One region of the Streptomyces pluripotens genome, then DNA from elsewhere that is predicted to be linked to it. Evidence: riboswitches for the same ligand, from Rfam matches in the RefSeq annotation. Region 1 holds a riboswitch; the other holds the start of a gene.
What was found. A riboswitch is a leader RNA that binds a small molecule or an ion and turns the genes downstream of it on or off. The one in region 1 is predicted to bind cyclic di-AMP.

Region 1 (3,885 bases):
ACGCCCGTCCCGCCTCCATCTTCGTCCGAGCCGCCACGGCCGCAGGCGTCCCGGTGACGATCGCCAAGACCGGCGGCACCCCGGTGAACGCGGCCTCCATGCTGGCCGTCCTGGGCCTGGGCGCCCAGGGGGGCGAGGAGATCATCCTCACCTGCGACGCCGAGGGCGCGGACACCGCGCTGGACCGCCTGGCCAAGCTGGTCTCCGAGGGCTTGGAGGAGCTGCCCGAGACCGTCTGACCACCCGGCGCGACCACTCCCGCCGAAGCCGCGTCGTCCCCTGGGGGCGCCGCGGCTTCGGCGTGTCCACCGCGTCTCCCCCCTCATCATTGACCGCATTTTTCCGCAGCACTCACGGGGCAGACCTGACGAATTTCCGGCACAGCAACGTGCACGCCGGCGGATACAGCACCACGGGTACGACGAAAGCACGAAGGTGGAACAACGGCCGGACCACAATCGACGACACGGAATTCGGGCAGCGGAAAACCGCCCGCCATCGAATACCCTCCTTTGTATACGACGTCCGTGTTAATACCGCACCCCAGGCGTGTTTACGGAATGTTGCGAAGTCCTCACACGCTCCGGGACGGTGGAAAAGCGAAGGCGGTGGCCGGCCGTCGCACGCTCGGTGTGCAGTGCCGTGACCGCCCGTGCGCGCTCACTGTCGCCGCGCGCCACCGCGTCCACGATCGCGCCGTGCTCGACCCAGGACTCCACCTGGCTCCGCGCGGCCTCGACCCGGTACATCCAGGCGATCTTGTGGCGCAGCTGGGTGAGCGTCGCGGTGAGCGAAGGGCTGCCGGACGCCTGCGCGAGCGTCTCGTGGAACCAGCCGCCCAGCGAGCGCAGATCCTCGCTGTTTCCTCTCCTGGCCCGCTCCTGGCCCAGCCGGACCAGGCCGCGCAACACCTTGAGGTGAGCCTCCGTGCGCCGCTGTGCGGCCCGTGCGGCACCAAGCGGCTCCAGGAGCATGCGCATCTCCAGCAGGTCGGCCGCCTCCTGCTCGGTGGGTTCGGCCACGCATGCGCCCGCATGCCTGCGGGCCACCACGAAACCCTCCGCCTCCAGGGTGCGCAGGGCCTCGCGGACGGGAACGCGCGAAACTCCGTAACGGCGGGCCAGGACTTCCTCGGTGAGGCGGCCGCCACGCTCATGGACACCGGCGACGATGTCGTCCCGGATCGCCGTGCACACCGAATGCGCCGGAATACGCATGACCGACCTCCGTCTTAATCCCCGCGAAACGTCGACGATGGACGCGTGTTCCGTGACTCTATTGCAATGAGTCAGAATTTCCGACGGCAGGCCGGAATCCATAGATATTTTTTGGACAACGGACCCGGTGAACACTGCGAAACGGCGGAAGCCCCGGCTCGCTGAGCCGGGGCCGCCAACGATCTCGTGATGGGTGGTCCGTCACACGTTCACGCCGTGCCCGCGGAGGTAGGCAACGGGGTCGATGTCGGAGCCGTAGTCGGGAGTCGTACGCGCCTCGAAGTGGAGGTGCGGGCCGGTGACGTTCCCGGTCGCCCCGGACAGCCCGATCCGCTGGCCCGGGACGACCTCCTGGCCGACCGTGACGCCGATGGACGAGAGGTGGCCGTACTGGGTGTACATGCCGTCGGCCATCCGGATCACGATCTGGTTGCCGTACGCACCGCCCCAGCCCGCGGAAACGACCGTGCCGGAGCCGACCACGTGGACGGGCGTACCGGCGGCCGCGTGGAAGTCAATGCCGGTGTGCGAACCGGAGGACCACAGGGAGCTGCTGGCCTTGTAGCCCGTGGAAACGTAGGAGTGCGCGATCGGGGCGACGAAGGCGTTCAGGAGCTTGCGCTCGGCCTCACGGGCCGCGCGGATCCTGGCCTCACGCTCCTGCTCGGCCCTCTCGGCAGCCGCTTGAGCCGCGGCCTCCTCGGCGGCCTTCTGGTCGGCGGCCTGCTGCTGGGCGGCGGCCTGGACGTCTATCCGCTCGGCCAGACCGTCGCCCACGGTGAGGATCGGCATGAGGCCGGTCTGCTCCGCGGTCTCTCCTGCGGCGAGCGCCGGGGAGGCGGCGAGGGTGCCGACGACACCCGTGGTGAGGGCTGCGACACCGGCCGCCTGAACGGTGGTGCGCTTGGCCCGGCCGGGCTTGCGGTGCTTCCCGGTGGCGCACATGAACGCCATGAAGTGGCTGGTCCTTTCCTTCCCTCTCGCCTACCGGGTTAGCTGACGGGTTCGGAGCAGGAAGGTCTCCTACGGGGCCACGGCTGTGCGGGGCGCCCGATTCACCCCAGGGACTGTGGGTCCCCGGCTCCCCTGGCTCGCGCCTCACGGGGACTCGGCGATGACTGCCCGGTGCCGCGGGTGCGGCGCGATACCCGACGGACAGCCCGGACGACGCTAAGGGCGCTGGCTCCAGGTCCCCAAACGCAGCCGGGGTTTTGTAGCGCATCCCACAGGTCAGACAGGCAACCTCCACCCCAAATCGGGCACCTGGGGAAACGGGTGGAACACCCGAGACCCTGACGGCCCGTAGACCGTCAGGGCCCTGCGCGCGTTGCGCCGCCCCTGCCCTACTCGGCCGTGACGACGGTGACTTCGCCGATGCCGAGCGCCTCGACCGGCGCCTTGATCTGCGAGGCGTCACCGACGAGGACGGTCACCAGACGGTCCACCGGGAAGGCGTTCACGACGGCCGCACCGGCCTCCACCGTCCCGGTGGAGGCCAGCTGCTGGTAGAGCGTCGCCTGGAAGTCATCGGGCAGGTGTTGCTCCACCTGGTCGGCCAGGGTGCTCGCGACGGCCGCCGCGGTCTCGTACTTCAGCGGCGCCACACCGACGAGGTTCTGCACGGCGACGTCCCGCTCCGCGTCGGTCAGGCCCTCCGCCGCGAGCGTGCGCAGCACCTTCCACAGGTCCTCCAGCGCGGGGCCGGTGTTGGGGGTGTCCACGGAGCCGCTGATGGCGAGCATCGCGGCTCCGGTGGCCCCTCCGGGAGAAGGAGGTGCCGACCTCAGGACCTGCCCGAAGGCACGCACGCCGTAGGTGTAGCCCTTCTCCTCGCGCAGGACGCGGTCCAGGCGGGAGGTGAGAGTGCCGCCGAGACAGTAGGTGCCGAGCACCTGGGCGGGCCACACGCGGTCGTGCCGGTCGGGGCCGACGCGGCCGATGAGGAGCTGCGTCTGCACGGCACCGGGCCGGTCCACGATGACCACGCGGCCGGTGTCGTCGGCGCTCACCGGGGGCACGGGCCGGAGCTCGGCCGGTGTGCCGGTCCAGGCGCCCAGGGTGTCGGCGAGCAGGCCGTCCAGGTCGGCCCCGGCGAGGTCGCCGACCACGACCACGGTGGCCGTGGCGGGGCGCACGTGCCGGTCGTAGAAGGCGCGCACGGCCGCCGCGTCGATCTTCTCGACGGTCTCCTCCGTGCCCTGGCGTGGGCGGGACATGCGCGAGGCGGCCGGGAACAGCTCCTTGGACAGTTCCTTGGCGGCCCGGCGGGAGGGGTTGGCCAGCTCGTGCGGGATCTCGTCCAGGCGGTTGCGGACCAGCCGCTCGACCTCGCTCTCGGCGAAGGCGGGCGCGCGCAGGGCATCGGCGAGCAGACCGAGCCCCTTGGCCAGGCGGGAGGCGGGGACCTCCAAGCTGATCCGGACGCCCGGGTGGTCGGCGTGCGAGTCCAGTGTGGCGCCCGCTCGTTCCAGTTCGGCGGCGAACTCCTCGGCGGAGTGCCGGTCAGTGCCCTCGGAGAAGGCCCGCGCCATGATCGTGGCGACGCCGTCCAGGCCGGCCGGCTCAGCGTCCAGGGGCGCGTCCAGCAACACCTCCACGGCGACGACCTGCTGGCCGGGGCGGTGGCAGCGCAGTGTCGTCAAGCCGTTGTCGAGCGTGCCGCGCTCCG
Region 2 (3,885 bases), 1.2 Mb from region 1:
GGCGGTGGTGTCCGACTGCCGCCCCTGGCCCGGGCGGCGATGGGGAGCCGGTCACCTGGAGGAGGACGCTAAGCCGCACTGTGACGAGTGGGTAACGCGTGTACGGAACTGGCTCTGAAGGATCAGGATGTGACCTTGTGTGACAGCACGAGCCGCCTGGAGGCACCGGCTTCACGCGGTGCGGTGACCGAAATGCGGAAAGTGGCGAGGTCAGGAGGCGTGGGGTGCTAGGGGCGCATGGATGCAAGATCCATGCCGACGCCGGGCGGGCCCGGTGAAGGGCGGCCCGCGCACCTCTGGTTAGGCTCCGGCACCATGGACGTACTCATCCATTTCTTCGTCGGCCTGCACATCATCGGCATCGCGGCGCTACTCGGCGGTTTTCTCACCCAGATGAAGGCGATAGGCCAGGGCACGGCCCGGTTCGTCCCCGGGATGCTCCATGGTGCCCTGACCATGCTCGTCACCGGAGTCGCCCTGGTCGGCCTCCACCAGGCCCACGGCTATCCGGTCAACACCGTCAAGATTGGTGTGAAGCTGGCGCTGCTGATCGTGATCCTCGGGCTGGTCTATGTGAAGCGCGACGAGGAGCGGATCGACAAGGGCCTCTTCGGGCTGGTCGGCCTGCTGACCACGGTGAACATCTTCATCGCCGTCCTGTGGACCTGACACTCGACCGCGCACTCCACGGCCGCCCGCCCGTGCCGTCGAGCCGGCCGCGAGCACCGGATGCGACGCCCCGCGCGCTCGGAGACCCTGCCGTACCCGCGCGACGCGCATGGGCGCGGGTACGTGCAGACGGCGGGGTCAGGCCGGACGCACCACGTGGTGGACGGTCGACTCGCCACCGTGGTCGAGGGACTCCTCGCAGACGTACGTGCCGGGCTTCGGGGCGTGGATCATGCTGCCGTTGCCCGTGCAGAGTCCCACGTGGCTGCAGTCGTCATGAAAGAAGACCAGGTCACCGGCGCGCGCGTCATCGGGGGAGACCGGGGTACCCGCGGCGGCCTGCTCTCGGGCGCCACGGGGGAGGGTGACACCGGCGGCCTTCCAGGCGGCCTGGGTGAGGCCGGAACAGTCGTAGGAGCCAGGACCGCTGGCACCGCTGACGTACGGCTTGCCGATTTGGGCTCGGGCGAAGACGACCGCCCTGTCGGCCCGCGTGGCCTGGGAGACGGAGGAGGCGCGGCCCCGCGGCGCCGGATCCTCCCGACCGCGCTGTCCGGCCGCGGCCGTCGGTCCGTGCTCCCGGGCCACCAGGCGGCCCAGGAGTTCACGCGCGGTGGCGAGCTTGTGCTGGACGTCGGCCTTGGCGGTCTTCACGTCGTAGTGCGAAGCCGTCGGCGTCTCCGGGCTCCTGGTGGCCTTGCCCCGATCGGCGGCGTCCCGCACGCGTGAGGCCAGCCGGTTCATCACCAGGTTCTGGGCGAAGTGATCCTGCGGGTACTCCGCGAGAAGAGCGGTGGCCGAATCCTGGGTGGTCGCGAAGGGCCCCAGCCCGTCACGGGCCTTGGTGCGCCGGCCCGCGCGCCGGGCGCCTTCCCCGTGCGGTTCGCCGGACCGGGGCCGCTGCAGGGCCGCCGCTTCCCCCTCCGGCGCCGAGTCGGGCCGGCGGTAGAACTCGTCGATCTTCTTCTCGATCTCCTCCGGGCTGGGCCCGCCGTCACCGGCGGGTGCCGCCGGGGTCGGCTGGGGCAGTACGGCCACCGACGCGAGGGTGGCGGTGGCGAGAGCGGCGGGAGAGGGGGTGTGCACACCCGCTCCGTGGGTCCCGCCGGGGCGCGTCTTGCGGTGCGACGCCAAGGGAGGCGACTCCTTCCAATGTGCCGCCTGCCGGGTTAGCTGTCGGGTTCGGGCGGGTGCTTCGGAAGGGTTGCCCTACGGCGTCATCCCAGGTGGGATTCGGCCGATTCACCCCAGGATCGGTGGGTCCCCGGCTCCGGGCACCCGTGCGGGCGCGCCGGACTCGGCGGAGGCCGTGCGGCCCGGCGACGTTCGCCGGAAGGGGGTCGTGCGGCCTGACGGCAACTTAGCCAACTCGTGTGACTTCTGTGAAGGTTGGTGAGCGGTATGTCCGATACATTTCCGTGACCTGAGGATGGTTTCGCGCACGGGTGATCACGTACCTGCGCAGCGTGAAGGGCTGATCGGTGCCCGGGCGGTGAAGATCGACCCATCGGGAATCCGGCCGGGTTCGGGGGACGGCGACCGGTTGTCGGTGCGGCGCCCTAGACTCGTAGAGCGATGAGCAGCCTCTTTGACGACAGCTTCCTGGCGGACCTCCAGCCCCCGCGCGGGCACGAGGAGGAACCCCCGCCACCGCCCGAGGGCGATCACGCTCCGGAGCCCCTTCCGGACGATCTGTTCGGCGGGAAGTTCGACGTGCCGCAGGACCGGGACGCCCACTACCGCGGCGGAGCCCCGCGCCCCGTGCTCGACCCGGCGGCGCTGCTGCAGGGGCTGAACGAGAACCAGCGTGCCGCAGTCGTGCACGCCGGCTCGCCACTGCTCATCGTCGCCGGCGCAGGCTCCGGCAAGACCCGCGTGCTCACCCATCGCATCGCCCACCTGCTCGCCGAGCGGAATGTCCACCCGGGCCAGATCCTCGCGATCACCTTCACCAACAAGGCTGCGGGCGAGATGAAGGAGCGGGTCGAGCGGCTCGTCGGCCCGCGTGCGAGCGCGATGTGGGTGATGACCTTCCACAGCGCGTGTGTGCGCATCCTGCGCCGGGAGTCGAAGAAACTCGGATTCACGTCGTCGTTCTCGATCTACGACGCCGCTGACAGCAAGCGCCTGATGGCCCTGGTCTGCCGCGACCTGGACCTCGATCCCAAGCGCTTTCCGCCCAAGTCCTTCAGCGCCAAGATCAGCAACCTGAAGAACGAGCTGATCGACGAGGAGGACTTCGCCGCCCAGGCCAACGACGGCTTCGAGAAGACCCTCGCCCAGGCCTACGCCCTGTACCAGTCGCGGCTGCGCGAGGCGAACGCCCTCGACTTCGACGACCTGATCATGACGACGGTCAACCTGCTGCGCGCCTTCCCGGACGTCGCCGAGCATTACCGTCGCCGCTTCCGGCACGTCCTGGTCGATGAGTACCAGGACACCAACCACGCCCAGTACGCGCTGGTTCGCGAGCTCGTCGGGACCGGCGAGCACGACGAGAGTGCGCCCCCCAGCGAGCACGACCTCCCGCCCGCCGAGCTCTGCGTGGTGGGCGACGCGGACCAGTCGATCTACGCGTTCCGCGGTGCGACGATCCGCAACATCCTCCAGTTCGAGGAGGACTACCCGAACGCGACGACGATCCTGCTGGAGCAGAACTACCGTTCCACGCAGACCATCCTGTCCGCCGCCAACGCGGTCATCGAACGCAACGAGTCCCGCCGCCCGAAGAACCTGTGGACCAACGCGGGCCAGGGCGCACGGATCACCGGGTACGTCGCCGACACCGAGCACGACGAGGCCCAGTTCGTCGCAGACGAGATAGACCGCCTGGTCGACGCGGGCGAGGCCCGGGCGGGCGACATCGCCGTCTTCTACCGCACGAATGCACAGTCCCGTGTCTTCGAAGAGGTCTTCATCCGTGTCGGCCTGCCCTACAAGGTGGTCGGAGGGGTCCGCTTCTACGAGCGCAAGGAGGTCCGGGACGTCCTCGCCTATCTGCGTGTCCTCGCCAACCCCGAGGACTCGGTGCCACTGCGCCGCATCCTCAACGTGCCCAAACGGGGCATCGGTGAGCGCGCGGAGGCGATGATCGACGCCCTCTCCCAACGCGAGAGGATCAGCTTCCCGCAGGCGCTCAAGCGTGTGGACGAGGCATATGGCATGGCCGCGCGCTCCACCAACGCGGTCAAGCGGTTCAACACGCTGATGGAGGAA

Region 2: linked by a shared signal. The riboswitch ahead of LK06_RS20280 (C40 family peptidase) and the one ahead of LK06_RS25380 (M23 family metallopeptidase) in region 1 are both predicted to bind cyclic di-AMP.

What each region holds. Positions count from the first base shown of each region.
Region 1 is NZ_CP021080.1:5,647,181-5,651,065, reverse strand. It holds gene LK06_RS25390 (HPr family phosphocarrier protein) at 1-239, shown strand, start outside; gene LK06_RS25385 (GntR family transcriptional regulator) at 531-1,217, opposite strand; gene LK06_RS25380 (M23 family metallopeptidase) at 1,419-2,171, opposite strand; cyclic di-AMP (ydaO/yuaA leader) riboswitch at 2,184-2,341, opposite strand; gene LK06_RS25375 (M16 family metallopeptidase) at 2,561-3,885, opposite strand, start outside.
Region 2 is NZ_CP021080.1:4,470,403-4,474,287, forward strand. It holds gene LK06_RS20275 (hypothetical protein) at 316-669, shown strand; gene LK06_RS20280 (C40 family peptidase) at 808-1,755, opposite strand; cyclic di-AMP (ydaO/yuaA leader) riboswitch at 1,812-1,982, opposite strand; gene pcrA (DNA helicase PcrA) at 2,245-3,885, shown strand, end outside.